DNA from 3 places in the Priestia sp. YIM B13489 genome. Region 3 is predicted to be linked to each of the others. Evidence: riboswitches for the same ligand, from Rfam matches in the RefSeq annotation. Region 3 holds a riboswitch; each other region holds the start of a gene.

The links. Region 3 has a riboswitch for ZMP and ZTP ahead of ACFX4W_RS05920 (phosphoribosylaminoimidazolecarboxamide formyltransferase). Riboswitches for the same ligand answer to the same signal wherever they lie in the genome.
Region 1: linked by a shared signal. The riboswitch ahead of ACFX4W_RS29120 (glutamate/serine transporter AimA) and the one ahead of ACFX4W_RS05920 (phosphoribosylaminoimidazolecarboxamide formyltransferase) in region 3 are both predicted to bind ZMP and ZTP.
Region 2: linked by a shared signal. The riboswitch ahead of ACFX4W_RS30435 (phosphoribosylaminoimidazolecarboxamide formyltransferase) and the one ahead of ACFX4W_RS05920 (phosphoribosylaminoimidazolecarboxamide formyltransferase) in region 3 are both predicted to bind ZMP and ZTP.

Annotation. Positions count from the first base shown of each region.
Region 1 is NZ_JBHZOQ010000053.1:4,522,562-4,528,431, reverse strand. Features, by position in the region: gene ACFX4W_RS29140 (alanine/glycine:cation symporter family protein) at 1-334, shown strand, start outside; gene ACFX4W_RS29135 (sodium:solute symporter family protein) at 365-1,864, opposite strand; gene ACFX4W_RS29130 (DUF3311 domain-containing protein) at 1,864-2,067, opposite strand; gene ACFX4W_RS29125 (cupin domain-containing protein) at 2,445-3,044, opposite strand; ZMP/ZTP riboswitch at 3,430-3,508, shown strand; gene ACFX4W_RS29120 (glutamate/serine transporter AimA) at 3,565-5,160, shown strand; gene ACFX4W_RS29115 (DUF5105 domain-containing protein) at 5,343-5,870, shown strand, end outside.
Region 2 is NZ_JBHZOQ010000053.1:4,787,794-4,793,663, reverse strand. Features, by position in the region: gene ACFX4W_RS30455 (methyltransferase domain-containing protein) at 1-648, shown strand, start outside; gene ACFX4W_RS30450 (SLC13 family permease) at 1,112-2,263, shown strand; partial or broken gene ACFX4W_RS30445 (cysteine hydrolase family protein) at 2,427-2,963, shown strand; gene ACFX4W_RS30440 (dihydrofolate reductase) at 3,113-3,598, shown strand; ZMP/ZTP riboswitch at 3,727-3,805, shown strand; gene ACFX4W_RS30435 (phosphoribosylaminoimidazolecarboxamide formyltransferase) at 3,854-5,020, shown strand; gene ACFX4W_RS30430 (GNAT family N-acetyltransferase) at 5,102-5,605, shown strand; gene ACFX4W_RS30425 (DinB family protein) at 5,833-5,870, opposite strand, start outside.
Region 3 is NZ_JBHZOQ010000053.1:36,556-42,425, reverse strand. Features, by position in the region: partial or broken gene ACFX4W_RS05930 (AbrB/MazE/SpoVT family DNA-binding domain-containing protein) at 1-113, opposite strand, end outside; gene ACFX4W_RS05925 (hypothetical protein) at 483-776, opposite strand; ZMP/ZTP riboswitch at 1,008-1,086, shown strand; gene ACFX4W_RS05920 (phosphoribosylaminoimidazolecarboxamide formyltransferase) at 1,136-2,302, shown strand; gene yeiL (transcriptional regulator YeiL) at 2,458-3,120, opposite strand; gene ACFX4W_RS05910 (class I SAM-dependent methyltransferase) at 3,229-3,864, shown strand; gene ACFX4W_RS05905 (cupin domain-containing protein) at 3,917-4,246, shown strand; gene ACFX4W_RS05900 (serine hydrolase) at 4,508-5,347, opposite strand; gene ACFX4W_RS05895 (class I SAM-dependent methyltransferase) at 5,650-5,870, shown strand, end outside.

The DNA of each region.
Region 1 (5,870 bases), 4.5 Mb from region 3:
AGAAACGAATATTGAGTTTTTAAATTCAAATAAGTTGTGGCTTTGGTCTTATCGTGTAGGTGTTTTAGCGATGGTTATTTTTGGATCGATCGCTCAGCTTCAGCTTGTATGGAATTTGGCAGACTTATTTATGGGGATGATGGTAGTCGTGAACTTGATTGCTATTTTTCTATTATCGAAAGTGGCATTTTCCGCCTTGCATGACTATACTGAGCAAAAAAAGGAAGGAAAAAATCCAGTCTTTTATAGAGATGCGTTAGAAAACAATCAAAATATCGAATGTTGGGAAAGAGAATCTGCTCCGCCCCCTTCTGAAAAAGAGAATATTATCTAAAAAAAGTTCAGCCAATTGGCTGAACTTTTTTTATGCGTTTTTCTTTAATTCAGTTTGCGCAGTGCCTTTAGAAAACAATGTTTCTTTCACGCCGTTAGTTGCTGCTTTTGTTTTGGCCGAAAAGATTGGATTTAAAATAACAACTACGAGTAAGTTAGATAATAATCCCCAGAATCCTTCATAAAGACCAAATGAATTTCCTGTGGCATGTACGGTAAACGTCACAACCAGCCCTACTACTAATCCAGCAATCGTACTTTCTTTCGATTGATTTCTCCAGAACAGACTGATAACGATAGCCGGGAAGATTTGTACCATACCGGATACCCCTAGTAACTGTAGGGAAACAAGTGCTTGAGGGAATAATAAACCGAATAAAAGTGCCAGTCCAATAACAACGAAAACCATCGAACGAGTAACCATTGTTAATGTTTTACCCTGTACATTTGGATTAATTAAATCTCTGAATATATTATTTGCAAATAAGTTAGACGCTCCGATAGCCATGATAGAACATGGAATTAATGAAGCAAGAGCAATCGTTGCATAAGCTAACCCTTGGCCAATGCCGCCATATGAATATTGAATTAAGGTTAATAATGCTAATCTAGGATCCGTTGTATCTTGAGGTAATACTTGATAAGCAATAAATCCTAAGAAGATGACTAGAATTAAAACAATATTGTAAAGCGGTAAGAAAATAGCATTTTTACGAAGCGAATCTGCACTTTTAGCAGTGAAAACACCTGTAGCAGCGTGGGCCCACATGAATAAAGCTAAAGCAGATACGAGTGATGCTGTAATAAACCATGGAATGCCTTTAGGTCCTTGTGTTGGGATCGTTAATAGCTGAGGTGAATCCTTTGCAACATTGTCGATCATGTTGCCCCAGCTTCCAAAATGCATAATTGGCAGAGAAACAACCATAAATAACATAATCGCCCATACTAAAATATCTTTAATAATTGCCGTATATGTGGGACCTTTAATTCCGCTGAAAAAGGTATAAAGAGCCACAAGAAAGAATGAAAGAATAACGACTGCTTTTACGTTAATGTAGCCAGTTCCTGCAACGCGAAGAGTATCTTGAATACCGCTAAGCTGAAGATCAATATATGGAATGAGCATCAATACACCTACTATAGCAATTAAAGAGGAGAGAAATTTACTGCTAAAACGTTCTCTGGCATAATCAGCAAGCGTAGTAAGTTTGTGCTTTTTAGCAACAGTCCAAAGCTTTGGAAGAAAAAAGTATGAAATTAAAAAGGCTAAAACAGAGTAAGGAATAGCAAAAAATGCGATGCTTCCCCCCTGATAAGCTGTACTTGTAAGACCTAGGAATGTATAAGCAGTATATAAATCTGCTCCTACTAAAAGCCAGACGAGCAGGCTTCCAAAACGTCTTCCACCTACAGCCCACTCTTCAACTGAGCTTCTAGATGATTTGTCACGTCCCGCTATAAAGCCAATTGCGATAACGACAAGAACAATTGCTGATGTGATTAAAAGTGCGGTTAAATTTCCTTGCATTATTCAATGTCCCCCCAAGATTTTTGTAAACGATAAATGATAAATGTACACACAGGCGTTAAGAAGACCCATAAAAATAACCATAAATGCAAAAGAGGTAATCCAAAAATAATTGGATGAATGTTATTTACAAAAGGTAAAAAAACGAATTGAGCAATAAATGGAATGATGAATAAAATAAAAATTATGAATTTTCTGTTCAATTTTACTCCTCCTACTAAAAATTTATCTAACAATGTTCACTATGATAGCAAGTCTGACATGGTAAAGCAATAAGTTTTTTGAAAATTTCGTTATAATCTATGGAAATTTTTTTAGAAAAACAAAAAAGAGGTTATGGTGGGAGTATATTTGAAATGATTACGAAGGAAAAAAAGGGGGATAATCTAAGCGAAGTTGCTCTTGAAGCAAAAAGAGAACGGTAAAGAAGAAATTTAGTTTTGACCGGGAAGTTTTTATTATTTCGCTGAGATAAAGTATATTGCTATTGCATCATAAGAAAAGAATTTGTATGTTCAAATAGAGATTCATGGAAAGAATAAAACAGAGCAAATAAAAAAACTAGACAATAAGTGCTTGTCTAGTTCCACCACTCTGTCAGTGGTCCTTTGTCGCCATAAACAGGATCTGTTGTAGGAATAGGTACTTGTGCAATTTCATCAAATACGTGAGGGCGATCAGTTTGTTTTCCTGTTCTTAAATTGTAATCCATGCCCTCTGGATAAGCTCCAACCACTTTAAAATCAGCAGTTGACTGCAGACGCATATGCCCTGTTCCTGCAGGAAGTACGAGCACATCGCCAGCATGCACCACGATATTTTCCCCCATATGTCCACCTAGTTTTAAACGTGCAGATCCGCTAATTACACCTAGTGCTTCATGAGAATTACTGTGGTAATGGTGAAAATCATGTATGCCGCCTACCCAGCTGTTTTTCCAGTTGTGAGAATTAAAAATGCTCTCCACTTTCTCTTTCTTACTAATAAATACGTGTTCATACAACAAAACTGGAAGACGAGGGTGATTTGGAATGGTTCCGTCGTCATCAAAATAAAGAACTTTTACATTTGCATAATTCATAAGCATCCCTCTAACAATCTTTTTTCGTAATTTTCCCTGTTTTGCGCTTGCGTAAACAGAGAAGTTTGCTCGAAGTACTTCATTTGTTGCGAAGTGCATGATATGTAGGTTTTAACGTTTTCCTAAAAGAAGTCTCCCACTTCAAGCGTAGCTAAGCGGTGGGCAGTTCACTTTAGTATCTTTTCTTCATATTGTATATAAGTAAAGGGTCTAGTGCAAGAATTCTATGGATATATAGCTGTTAATTCTTATTATGTAAATGAATATTATATATTAATATAATTTTTATAAGGTAATCTGCTCGTGGAGTAAAAGAATCAAACAACAAGAAAGGTTAGGATTTTAGTTGTTTTTTGTAATTAAAAAGAGATTTCAGAAGTTTTATTCGGAATTTTACGAATAATTTATTATCTTTATAAAAGTAATGTAAACATTTTTGTGTATTGAGTAATAGAAATGAATGTTATATACTGATAAAAAATATATTCCTATATGTGACTGGCGCAACATGGATGACCATGGGGGAGCATATAGCGTATAAGCCGCGCGCCTGGGCAAACACTTGAGAAAATTCCGCAAGTGTTTTTTTTATTTTCCTAGGGAAGAGGAGTAGATTTGGATGAGCAATATGCAAAGGAAGATGGGAACATTTGCTTTAACCATGACAGGCATAGGTTCGATTATCGGTTCAGGGTGGCTGTTTGGAGCATGGAAAGCAGCTCAAATTGCGGGACCCGCGGCTATTTTTTCATGGGTTATTGGAATGGTGGTTATTTTGACCATTGCCCTATCATATGCTGAACTGGGCGCGATGTTTCCACAAGCAGGAGGGATGGTTAAATATCCTCAGTATTCACACGGATCATTTATTGGTTTTTTGGCTGCTTGGGCTAACTGGATTTCAATCGCTTCAACGATAACAGTGGAGGCTATTGCATCTGTGCAATATATGAGTACTTGGCCGTGGAAGTGGGCTCGCTGGACTCATGAATTGGTAGACAATGGCATTTTAACGTCCAAGGGGTTGGCAGTTGCGTCTTTGTTATTATTCGTTTACTTTTTTGTGAACTATTGGACGGTAAATCTCTTTGCGAAAGCAAACTCATTTATTACGATTGTTAAATTAATTATTCCTGGTTTAACGGCAGGGGCTTTATTTTTCGCTGGTTTTCATAGTGGAAACTTTTCAAGTGAGCATGGGGTTGCCCCTTATGGGTGGGCCAGTGTTTTAACGGCAGTGGCAACATCAGGTATTGTGTTTGCATTTAATGGGTTTCAAAGTCCTGTAAATATGGCAGGAGAAGCAAAATCACCTAATAAATCGATTCCGATAGCTGTAATTGGTTCAATTTTTATTGCAGGAATTGTATACATTATATTGCAAATTGTCTTTATCGGAGCAGTAAGTCCGTCATCAATTGCTGATGGATGGAATCATTTGAATTTTAATTCTCCTTTTGCTGATTTAGCGATTGCGCTTGGAATTAACTGGCTAACAATTGTGTTATACGCAGACGCATTTGTTTCTCCTTCCGGCACAGGTGCTACATATACGGCAACTACTTCTAGAATGTTATACGGGATGCAGCAAAATGGATACTTGCCAAAGATATTTGGTACTCTTCATCCACTTTACAATGTCCCGCGCCCAGCTATGTGGCTGAATTTAGCAGCTTGCTTCTTGTTTCTCTTTTTATTTAGAGGATGGGGTGTCTTAGCAGAAGTGATCTCAGTAGCGACGCTTATCTCTTATATTATGGGTCCTGTAGCGCTTATAACATTAAGAAAAACGGCTTCACACTTTTACCGTCCATTTTATTTAAAAGGGGCATCAGTTATTGCGCCATGCGGCTTCGTTTTTGCTTCCTTGACGCTTTACTGGGCAAGGTGGCCACTTACAGGTGAAGTGATCTTTATTATGGCAATTGGCCTGCCTGTTTATTTTTATTACCAAGCGAAAAATAAATGGGTGGGCTTTAAAAAAGAATTTTTAACCGGGGCTTGGATGCTTATCTATTTAGCGTGCATGATTTTTATTTCCTACATAGGAAGCGAAAAATTCGGAGGCAAAAATATTTTGCCTTTCGGATGGGATATGCTAGTGATTGCTTGCGTATCATTAGCTTTTTATTACTGGGGAATTAAAAGCGGCAAATCTAACCGATATATGAAAGAAGCTGAACAAATCAATCAAGAAAATTTTAAATCTAAATAAAAAAACACGAGCCCGTGCTCGTGTTTTTTTATTTAGGTCAGTGGAGAATTTAGACTTAGTTTTTATCAAAATATTGTAAAAAATATAGATTTTAAGGTTTAAGTATTTATACAGGGGGAACCTTTATTTGGGATAAAGTTCTAAAAAAACAAAATAAAGGGGATTGGGAAGCTGTGAAAAAAATGAATGTTTTGGCTTTGGCTTTTGTACTTATGCTAGTATTAGCGGCTTGCAACAGTTCTAAGGAAACGGGAGGATCCACTTCGGCTAAAAATAAGACGATTGAAGCATCCATTGACAGCGCTTCTTACATTTTAGTAGATAGTGATGAAGGAGCTACAAGTGAAGAAAAAGGGCTGTTGAAAGTTGATTTAAAAGTGAAAAATGTATCCAAAAACAGTATATCTTTATCAGATTATGACGGTGTGTATTTATACGAAGGAGATGAACAGCTGTCTCCAAAAACGGGAGTGAACAGTCGTGAGCTTGGACTAGAAAGCAGTGCATCTGACAAGATTGGCGCTGGAAAGCAAAAAAAATTAACATTTGTCTTTGAAGTCAAAAAAGATAAAAAGTACAAAATTGGGCTTCAGCCAAAATCATCTGATTATGATGAAGAAATCGACGAAGTGACATTAACACTGGATACGAAAAAATACGCCAAAAGCTATAATAAGCTGCAAGACCCAGAAAAAGCTCTGCAAGCTTAC
Region 2 (5,870 bases), 4.8 Mb from region 3:
GAGTATGAAAAGATGTTTTTGTTAGAAGATTCTTTTCTTAAAAAAGGAAAAATCTTAGATGTTGCAGCTGGAGGTTCTTCATTTGTAGCAGAAGCTAATAACAAAGGCTATGATGCTGTTGCTGTAGACCCTCTTTATAATTTAACCGTACAGCAAATGAGCTTACATGGACAGAAAGAAATGAAAGAAGCTTCCGAGAAACTGGCTAAAAACAGTTCATTCTTATCTTGGGATTCTTATAAGAATTTGGAGGAACACGATAAGATAAGAGAAGATTCTTTTAAACTCTTTTTAAATCACTATAACAAAAATTCTGTAGAAAAACGTTTTATTGCTGGCACTTTACCTCATTTACCTTTTGATGATGAGACATTCTCGCTTGTGTTATGTAATCATTTCTTATTTCTTTATCAAGAACAGTTTGATCTTGAGTTTCATTTACAGGCCATTCGAGAAATGATTCGAGTAACTAAAAAAGGCGGTATAATTAGAATTTATCCGTTAGTAGGGTTTAAGAATGAACGATACCCTTATTTAGATGAATTAGTAGAAACTTTAAATGATGAAAATATAATAGTTAAAACGATAGATACAACATTTCGTTTTGTTCCTGCAGCGACAGAACTTTTAACTATAAATAAATTATAACTATACAAAACAAGTCTTTCTCTAATGGAGAGAGACTTGTTTTTTTGAAGATTGCCGATAATCCGTTTTATGGTAACTAGAAAGATAGTTAAGAACCCTTAGGAGGGTGCCTCATTATGGTTTTAATCTATGATCATAAATATTAGACTTAACTAACTTCTACTTCCATATAACGGATTCCACAAAACGTGTAATATGTAACGCGATAATTTTAAATTGATTTTTGTGTCACACTGTTCCACTGGTGTTCATCCAGTTTGGCATAGTAACTTTACACCGTAAATTTGTCAATTGGTGTAAATTACCCCTGCCCATCAAGTCGAGACAAATCATTACCCCCATAACGGAAAAATGCCATTTTTGTGTAATTTAATGGAATTGATGGTGTTTTTTAAGTGCATTGAGATTTCAAATGCAAGAAACAGGGGTGTGTAGTAGAATAGATAATACTGGAGGGGGATTGATGAAAGAATATATTTATGTAGAAAACGAAAAAAAAATGAAATTGAAATGTGGATTTTTTAAAAAAGACATCGTATTTACCATATCACTCTTGTTAGCAATCTTAAGCTGTTTATTCCATGCACCAAAGCTAGAATATATAAATTTTAAAGTATTAGTCAGTTTATTTAATCTTATGCTCGTAGTTAAGGCTCTGGAAGAGCTTAAACTATTGGATAAGTTCGCCATTGCTATACTAAGTAAATGTCATAATAGTAAAAGTGTTTCAGCAATCCTAATTTTATTATGCTTTTTTAGTTCCATGCTTGTAACGAATGATGTTGCATTAATAACATTTGTACCATTAACACTTATAATTAGTAAGATTATACAAACTTCTATGTTAGATACTGTTATATTAGAGACAATTGCGGCTAACATTGGAAGCAGTCTAACTCCAATGGGAAATCCTCAAAATCTTTTCATATTTACTAACTACGGAATAAGGCCTATACAATTTTTCACAACAATCCTTCTATTAGTGGTTCTTGGAATTATTCTGTTATTCTTTCTTAATCAAAGATTGAATAGTAAAACATTGGAAATGGAACTTCCGTATATTCCTATAAATAATAAAAAAAAAGCAACAGTATGGGGAATACTATTTGGCATCATATCTGTATCCATACTAGGGGTTTTAAGCTATAAACTTGCGTTTATCATCGTATTGGGAACCGCATGTATACTTGACATAAAATTATTGAAGAAAATTGATTATTTATTGCTTATTACTTTTATATGCTTTTTTATATTTATAGGAAACATATCGGAATTAAAGGTAGTACAGACATTTGCCAACGAAAATCTCAAAAGTCCCACATCTATCTTTTTCAGTTCCATAATTTTAAGCCAACTGATAAGCAATGTACCAGCTGCGATCTTTTTATCAAAATTCTCCGTGAATTGGCAGCCTTTATTAGTAGGTGTGAATTTAGGTGGACTTGGCACGATTGTGGCTTCCCTCGCAAGTGTAATTTCATTTAAACTTTTTATTAAGAGAGATCCACAAAAAAGTAAAATGTACCTTATAAGGTTTAGCTTTTATAACTTTTCGATTTTAGCTCTTTTAACTCTTGTTTATTATTTTACGATGAAAAATCAACATTTCTTTTAATACAAAGTAATTGGTTTAAACAACTTTGGGGTTCTACCAATATAAAAAAACCAATTTCTCAAATTTTAATACTGAGAAATTGGTTTTTTATTATGAGATTTTAATTTGATATAATAGTATTTTTAATTTTTTTCCACATAACTCAATAGGGGGATACAACGAAATGAGTAAAAAAACGGCTTTGTTGCTTATAGATGTCCAAAACATCATGTTTTCTTATGAAGGTGGATCTTTATGGAATGAACAGCAAGTGCTTCAAAATATTACTTATCTAAGGGAAAAAGCTCACCAATCTAATGTACCAATTATCTATATCCAGCATACAGACCCTAGTTATAATAGTATGCTTAGTGAAGGAAAAGTCACATGGGAAATCCATCGTGATGTTAGCCCCTTACCAACAGACATAGTTATTCAAAAATCTTCTTGAGACGCATTTTATCAAACAACTCTACATAAAAAACTTCAGGAACTTGAAATTGGAAGATTAGTCATTGCAGGGATGCAAACTGAATTTTGTTTAGATACTACTTGTAGAAGAGCATATAGCTTAGGTTATAAAGAGAATATCTTAGTAAAAGATGCTCATAGCACATTTGATACGGCTGTGCTTTCAGCTTCAAAAATAGTAGAACATCATAATAATATTCTAGGCGGCAGATTCGTTACATTAAAAGAAGTAAAGAAAATTATATTTTAATCTAATAAATAACTTTTCAAAGGAAAAAACAGCCTTTCAAAGGCTGTTTTTTGTTCCTGGAACGCACATTATGGTAACTAATTTCGTATAGGATATACATCTAGTCCTCCTTTATTTGTTAAAATTAAAGAAAAGGGGGGAGGGACCATATGATCATATCTGCAATGGTTGCTGTAGGAAAAGAAAATGTAATTGGGAAGGATAATGATATTCCCTGGAGACTCCCAAATGATTGGAAATATCTAAGAAAAGTTACTATGGGGCATTCAATTATTTTAGGTAGGAAGAATTATGAATCCATCGGAAAACCTCTGGAGGGACGTAAAAATATTATAATGACCACAAATGAAAATTATAAAGCTCCAGGTTGTTATATAGCTCATTCAGTTGAACAAGCTCTTTCCATGTGCGAAGGGGAAGAAGTATTTATCCTTGGAGGAGAGGAAATTTATCGACAATTCCAACCCTACACTCATAAATTGTACATAACTAAAATCAATCATTATTTCAAAGGTGATCGCTTCTTTCCAGAGTTTGATTTTTCTCTATGGAAAGAGTTATCGGTTGAAAAAGGTATTGAAGATGAAAGAAATCATTATGAACATTACTTTCATGTATATGAAAAAATCAACTAATTAAGTTAAGATACCAATAAATACCTTTTATGTAAATTAGATTAGTATATAATATATAATTTAAAAAGAAAAATTTAGATAAAAGTATTGTTAAAATTACTTTTATTATGTAAAATTTACCTATAAAACAGACTATGTGTTACTGGCGTAAACATGGAGGACCATGAGGAAGCACATAGATAACGGCCGTACGCCTGGGCAAAGTATTTGAACATGAGTTCAAATACTTTTTTTATTTAGAAAGGAGATTTTTAAATGAAAGAGATTGGTTTACGGTACGGAATGAATCCAAATCAAGGTAAAGCTAAAGTTTACAATGCAGAAAACACACCTATTAAAATCTTAAACGGAGAAGCTAGTTATATTAACTTTCTAGATGCATTAAATGCTTTTCAATTGGTTCGAGAGCTTCGGCAAGCCACTAGTCAACCTGCAGCAGCATCTTTTAAACATGTAAGTCCAGCAGGTGCAGCTGTGTACTCTCCACTAAATAAGACACTTACTGAATCCTATTTTGTTGAAGGCTTAGACCTGTCTCCTTTAGCGATCGCTTATGCAAGAGCGCGTGGAACAGATAGGATGTCTTCGTTTGGAGATTGTGCTGCTTTTAGTGATGTAGTAGATATAACTGTAGCTAATCTCCTCAAAACAGAGGTTTCTGATATGATTGTTGCACCAAGCTACACTCAAGAAGCATTAGAGATTTTGAAACAGAAAAAGAAAGGAAAATATCTAATTTTAGAGATTGACCCAAACTATGTGCCTGATCCAATTGAAAAAAGAACGGTATTTGGAATTACTCTAGAACAAGAAAGAAATGATGTACAGATTGGGCAGGAAGTTTTTAATCATATTGTTACGACTCAACATGATATTCCTCATAATGCAAAGAGAGACCTACTTGTTGCTCTTATTACATTGAAATATACACAATCCAACTCTATTTGCTTCGCTTTAGATTGCCAAACGATTGGAATTGGTGCTGGACAACAGTCCCGTATTCATTGTACAAGGTTGGCAGCTGAAAAAGCTGATAAATGGTGGTTAAGACAACATCCAAGGGCCCTTAACATGAAGTTCAGAGAAGGCATTTCTCGTGTAGAAGTGAATAATGCAATTGATGGATGGTTGAATGATGATATTACTGAGGTAGAAAACGAACAATGGAAAAGGTGTTTTGAAGAGGTCCCTGCTAGGCTAAGTAAGAGTGAAAAACAAGAATGGCTAAAAAGATTAAAAGACGTTTCTTATGCATCCGATGCTTTTTTACCGTTCCGTGATAATATAGATCGTGCAGCTCAAAGTGGCGTTAAGTATGTGGTTCAAACAGGGAATTCTTTACGAGATGAACAAGTTACACAGGCAGCAAATGAATATGGAATGATTATGGCTCATTCAGGTATTCGTGTGTTTCATCATTAAAGCTATAAATAGATTGTTAAAAATCCATTTAAATTAATTCATTATTTATATCTAACTTAATAATAAAGGGGAATAAACTTCATGTTAAATGTACGTATAGCAACCGTAGAAGATGCTGATGCAATTGTTGCAATAAAGCAAGAAATTGTTATAACGAACGATTTTCTTCTTCGATTACCTGAAGAAGTACAAGAAACAGCAGAAGAATATCAAAAAAAGATACAAATAAGACAAGAAAATGGTGGTTTAACATTAATTGTAGAATTTAATAATCAAGTTGTTGGATTTCTTTCTTTTCACAGGCCTTCCTATATGCGTTTGCATCATACTGGATCGTTTGGCATTTGCGTGAAGCAAGAGTTCTCAAACAAGGGAGTTGGAACAACGTTACTCTCTTATTTAATAGAATGGTCAAAAGAACAAAAAGGGTTGGAAAAAATAAATTTAGATGTATTTTCAAACAATAAAAGAGCTATTCATTTGTATAAAAAGTTAGGATTTAAAGAAGAAGGAAAGCAAATAAATCAAATTAGGCTTAAAGATGGCTCCTACGCTGATATTATTTTCATGGCATTATCTATATAAATCTTTGTCCTAGAAAAAGAGATCAGTATTACTGATCTCTTTTTACATTCTATTTTTTATACCTTGAGAATTAGTAATTGGACAGAAAAATTTTATTTTTAAGACTTTGTTAAATAGTATCATTGTTTTTTAGATGTGAACTACGGGAACGTTCGATTTGAATGTATCCGTTCCTATTCTATTAAAGCCCCCTATAAAGGAATAATTGTAAAGCTAACGAAGGTTTTTTAAAAGCTGCGTTTCCCTGCCCAAGCTCCTTGCATTT
Region 3 (5,870 bases):
ACAAAAATTTCAACAGGGTCGTTCTTTTTAATATTTAATGTTCTTCTTAATTCGATGGGTAAGACTACTCTTCCCAGGTTGTCTAGTTTCCTAACGATGCCAGTAGCTTTCAATTTAAAACCTCCATAAAATATTACTTACATACCCATTAAGTGTACAATATGCTTTTTATTGTTTTCATTAGTAATATATTACATTTTTTGACGAGGGAAGATATTTCAATATGATAAGGTTAGAAATAAAGGTTGCATGGAAGAATTATAATAGAAATTGTTAAATCACTCAGCATTTTTAGTTTAATCTGATGTGTTGATTAGAGATGTAACTTATTTAAGATATTTATAACCTACATAAAACTAACTTTAGCATATAAGTAAATACTAAAACATTTTATAAAAATTAATAGTTTCATTATTTATACTTAGTGACGACAAATTGTGTGTTTTTCTTCAAAATAAATAGTAGTTAAAAGGTTTTATCATTCAATTAATGATATAGATTCTCCATATGTTCTTCTTTTTTCTATCTATAAAATTACTCCATCTTTCTCCTTGGCTGATATAATCATTAAACGTAGCATTCTTCATTACAATATGACCTCCACATTCATCTGCCACTTGTTTAGCAGACTCTTCATCAATGGGAAATGCTAATGATTCCTCATTAGTAAATTCGTAACTGGATACCTCTTTCCTTTTTACGTTCTTATACGAATGATATACGTAATATAATTTACCTACCTTTATAAAATAGTATGGATACTCGCTGTTAGGCAACTTTACTTCCCTCCATTTCTGCATCCTTCAATTGCTTTATAAGTTACTATTACTATCTTACTTGGACTTAAAAAGGTAAAATCCTTCTACGCCAAAGGGTTTCCTTCTTCATGTGTCCCGGAAAGCTGTATTATGTAAACTAGATCTGTATATCATATACAACTAAAAAAGAAAAATTCGGCTAAATGTATTGTTAAAATTACTGTTATTATGTAAAATTTTCTTATAAAACAGACTATGTGTTACTGGCGTAAACATGGAGAACCATGAGGAAGCACATAGATAACGGCCGTACGCCTGGGCAAAGTATTTGAACATGAGTTCAAATACTTTTTTTATTTAGAAAGGGGATTTTTTACATGAAAGAGATTGGTTTACGGTACGGAATGAACCCAAATCAAAGTAAAGCTAAAGTTCGGAATGCTAAAAACACGCCTATTAAAATCTTAAATGGAGAAGCGAGTTATATTAACTTTCTAGATGCATTAAACGCTTTTCAACTGGTTCAGGAGCTTCGACAGGCTACTGATCAACCTGCAGCTGCATCCTTTAAACACGTAAGTCCAGCAGGTGCAGCTGTGTACTCTCCACTAAATGAGACACTTACTGAATCCTATTTTGTTAAAGGCCTAGACCTGTCTCCATTAGCGATTGCTTATGCAAGAGCGCGTGGGACAGATAGGATGTCTTCATTTGGAGATTGTGCTGCTTTTAGTGATGAAGTGGATATAACTGTAGCTAACCTCCTCAAAACAGAGGTTTCTGATATGATTGTTTCACCAAGCTACACTCAAGAAGCACTAGAGATTTTGAAACAGAAAAAGAAAGGAAAATATCTAATTTTAGAGATTGATCCAAATTATGTGCCTGATCTAATTGAAAAAAGAACGATATTTGGCATTACTCTAGAACAACAAAGAAATGATGTACAGATTGGGAAAGAAGTTTTCAATCAGATTGTTACGACTCAATGTGATATCCCTGATCATGCAAAGAGAGACCTTCTTGTTGCTCTTATTACATTAAAATATACACAATCAAACTCCATTTGTTTCGCATTAGATGGCCAAACAATTGGAATTGGTGCTGGACAGCAGTCCCGTATTCATTGTACGAGGTTGGCTGCTGAAAAAGCTGATAAATGGTGGCTAAGACAACATCCAAGAGCCCTTAACATGAAGTTCAGAGAAGGCATTTCTCGTGTAGAAGTTAATAATGCAATTGATGGATGGCTGAATGATGATATTACTGAGGTAGAAAATGAGCACTGGAAACAATGTTTTGAGGAGGTCCCTGCTAGGCTAAGTAAGAGTGAAAAACGAGAATGGCTAAAAAGATTAAAAGGCGTTTCCTATGCATCCGACGCTTTTCTACCTTTCCGTGATAATATCGATCGTGCGGCTCAAAGTGGCGTTAAATATGTGGTTCAAACAGGAAATTCTTTACGAGATGAACAAGTTACACAGGCAGCAAATGAATATGGGATGATCATGGCACATTCAGGTATACGTGTATTCCATCATTGAGCTATGAATTAAATATGATTAGCCCAAAAGAGCCAAGACTTATAAAGGGATTGGCTCTTCTAGAATGTTTTCGATACATGCGATTATGGCAACTACATTTTATATCATTTACATATAGTCATCTTTCTTATGAAACGAGGTTATTATGAGTGTCTTTAATTTAATTCAGCTAATTTTTTCAAACGTTCTTTGTCCCTAATAATGTAACCTCGCGACTGCTTTTCAATAGTCTTTGATTTACATAGCTGGGCTAGTACATGGAGTAGATGGCGATATGATACACCCAAGTATTCGCATACTTCAGTATGTTTTTCTTTATAAAAGTTATCATCAGCCGACAACATTATAAAAGCAGCAAGACGGTTCTCGAGTGGATAGGCCTGATTTTGTGTATACTTTGCTGAAATTTTAGTTGCTTTCTCACTTAAAAAACTGCATAAATATCTGAGAAATGTTACATCTGTTAAGAGCTTATTTTTACAGGTGTTAATAGGAATAGCTAAACAAATGGTTTTAGTGACAGTTTGTATAGCTTTAGAATATCTTTGTGAATTTAATAGTTCCACTTCCCCCATAAATGTTGGAGCTTGTAAAAAATTAATCAAGGACACTTTCCCATTTTCGTGTGTAACATAGAGTTTTGCCTTACCTTCAACAAGATAATAAATATATTGAGGATAGGAGCCTTCCTTATAGATAAATTCACCACGTTCAAATTCGCAGACCTGAATAAATGGAGTAATTGGAAAGGAAAAAAGTGATTGAATAGAGTATTTCTCGATATAGTAACTTTGCATAGGCTCGTTTAAAAATTTCATTTTTTCTCCTACTATTATAAAAATATGAGATATCTCACATTATTTTATGTTTTTACATGCTATGATGCAATAAAAGTTGATAGATCAATAGGGAGTTGTTTCATAAAGATGATCAAACAAGATGAATATTGGAATGAAGTAGCTAATAAAAAAGAATTTACTACGCCTTTTCAACCTGAATTATTCCTAACACATGTTAATCACAATGCTGCCATATTAGATTATGGTTGTGGGTATGGACGGACTTTATTGGAATTAAGAAGTTACGATTATAACAATTTACATGGTGTAGACTTTTCAGAAGAAATGATTAAAAGAGCTAAGTCTCATAACTCAGAAATCGATTTTCAAGTTATTCAAAGTGGGAAGCTTCCTTTTTCTAATGATTCTTTGGATGCTGTCTTACTTTTTGCAGTTTTAACATGTGTTCATAAAAGTGAGGAACAAAACGCTATTTTAAATGAGATTAAACGGGTACTAAAGCCAGGAGGTATTATTTACATCAACGACTTTCTACTGAATAGTGATGAAAGAAATAAATTACGTTATGAAAAGGCACTCACTAAGTATCATACATACGGGGTTTTTGAATTACCAGATGGGGCCATTTTACGTCATCATAGCGAAGAACGTGTGAAAGAATGGGTAGATCAATTTGAAACCTTAGAATACAAGAAAGTAGAATATACAACTATGAATGGAAATCGTTCAAATGGTTTAGTTTACATGGGGAAATTAAATTGAATTTATTATAGATAACATATAAAGGGGAATTGTAATGCTAGAGAAATTAGAGCTGGAAAAGATTAATCTTCAAGAAATTACAAAAGATATTAAAGATCAACACTTGAATTTTCCTGTATCGAATATTAATAATCACTGTCTTCGTATAGCTGTATTTTCAGGCGAATACAAATGGCACTATCATTCTAATTCAGATGAGCTTTTTATGGTTTTGGAGGGAGAACTTTTAATTGATTTTAAAGATAGGGATACAGCCGTGTTAAAACCGAATGATACGTTACTTATACCAGCTGGAACAATACATAGAACCAGAGCGAAACAAAGAACAGTAAATCTTTGTTTCGAGGATATAAACGCTGATACCATAATTATTGATGAGTAAATGAAATAACATAAACATTGTAAAAGCCATTTAAGATAAGTCTTAAATGGCTTTTACGTATGTACAGATAAATTCTTATAAGCTGTTTTATGTAAACAGAATATGTTACCGATCTTCCAAGAAAAAATTCTGAAAAGGTATGTTGAACATCACCATTTAGTGAGATATATAAATAAAATAATGAAAAAAGTATTAAGCGAGAAGGTGCGTCTCGTCTAATACTTTTTTCATTATTTTAAGTGGTAAGTTTTATGTTTAATTTTATGAAATCCTATCTGTGAGTCTACTAAATACAATCGGCTTTGTACTCAACATTGGTGGTAAATGCAATTTAAACTGTGATAATTCGCCTTCTACGTCCATCTCATAGGCAATTAACACAGTCATTTCCGTATGAGAAAGATTCCACTTTGTCGTGTATACATTGTAATGATGATGTTTCATCTCTATATTAACTGATTCCCACTTTAAATATAACGTATCGTTTTGTTTATACACTTCCATTTTCCCATATGCAGGATGCTCAAATATCCCTGTATATTCTTCTACTGCATGTGTAAGGGTTGTCTCTTTTACTTGTGGAAGAGGCTTATCTAATTCTTTCATCATTTCTTTAAATTTAGCTGTATCTTCTATAGCTCTTTTACGCCAGTCAATTGCATCTAGCTCCAAATATTGAATTTTTTCTGCGATGTCTTTTCGTGTTAGTGAAGATCCATACCATAGTAATTCATGACGACTAACACCAGAACGATGAGAGGCCAAATTACGAGCTGTAGTTTGTGAGCTTGCTAGAGGATCATGGAGTGAAAAAGCAGGAATATACGTTTGAACAGATTTATCCCAATTAAACTTTTGTTGCTGAGCAAGTAAACTTAGAGAAAGCGTCCCAAAAGCTTTTGTAGATGAACCAATTGCAAACAGTGTACTTGGTGTAACAGGTTTTTTATTTTCAATGTCGCGATACCCAAATCCTTCAGAAAGAATAATTTCTCTATCTTTTATGATTGCGACTGCTGCTCCTGGCACATTTAAATCTTTCATCATTTCCTTTGTATAACCACCCAGGCGACCTGTAAGAGAGGATTTTATTTTTTGCATAAGAATTTTTCTCCTTTACCATTTTTTTCTACAAGTAGGTTATTTCGAGATAAAGAAGAGAAAGACCTTGTTGTTAACAAAGATGTCATATTTTTAGTTTCTGACTAGGAGTTATAGTTGACATATAAATATATTCTTTTTAAGAACAATGGACAAAGATTTTAGATATCTTGACTATTCATAACGCACATTATGTTAATTAACTTTGTATGTAATCTCCATCAATAGTTTACAAATTCTACAAAATAAATAATACTTATATTTATTGGAAGTTGCATAAGACATAGAAGGGGAATTTTTTTATGAACAAAGTTATGGATTATTACTCAACATTTGATGAGTGGGGACGCCTAGATAGAGAACCCTTAGAGTTTCAAATAAACTGGCATTATATACAAGAGTATCTACCGGAAAACGGCAGTATATTAGATAATGGGGCTGATCCTGGTAAATATGCAATGACACTAGCCGAGAAAGGATTTCAGGTAACGCTAACTGATCTCACTCCTAAATTAGTAAAGGT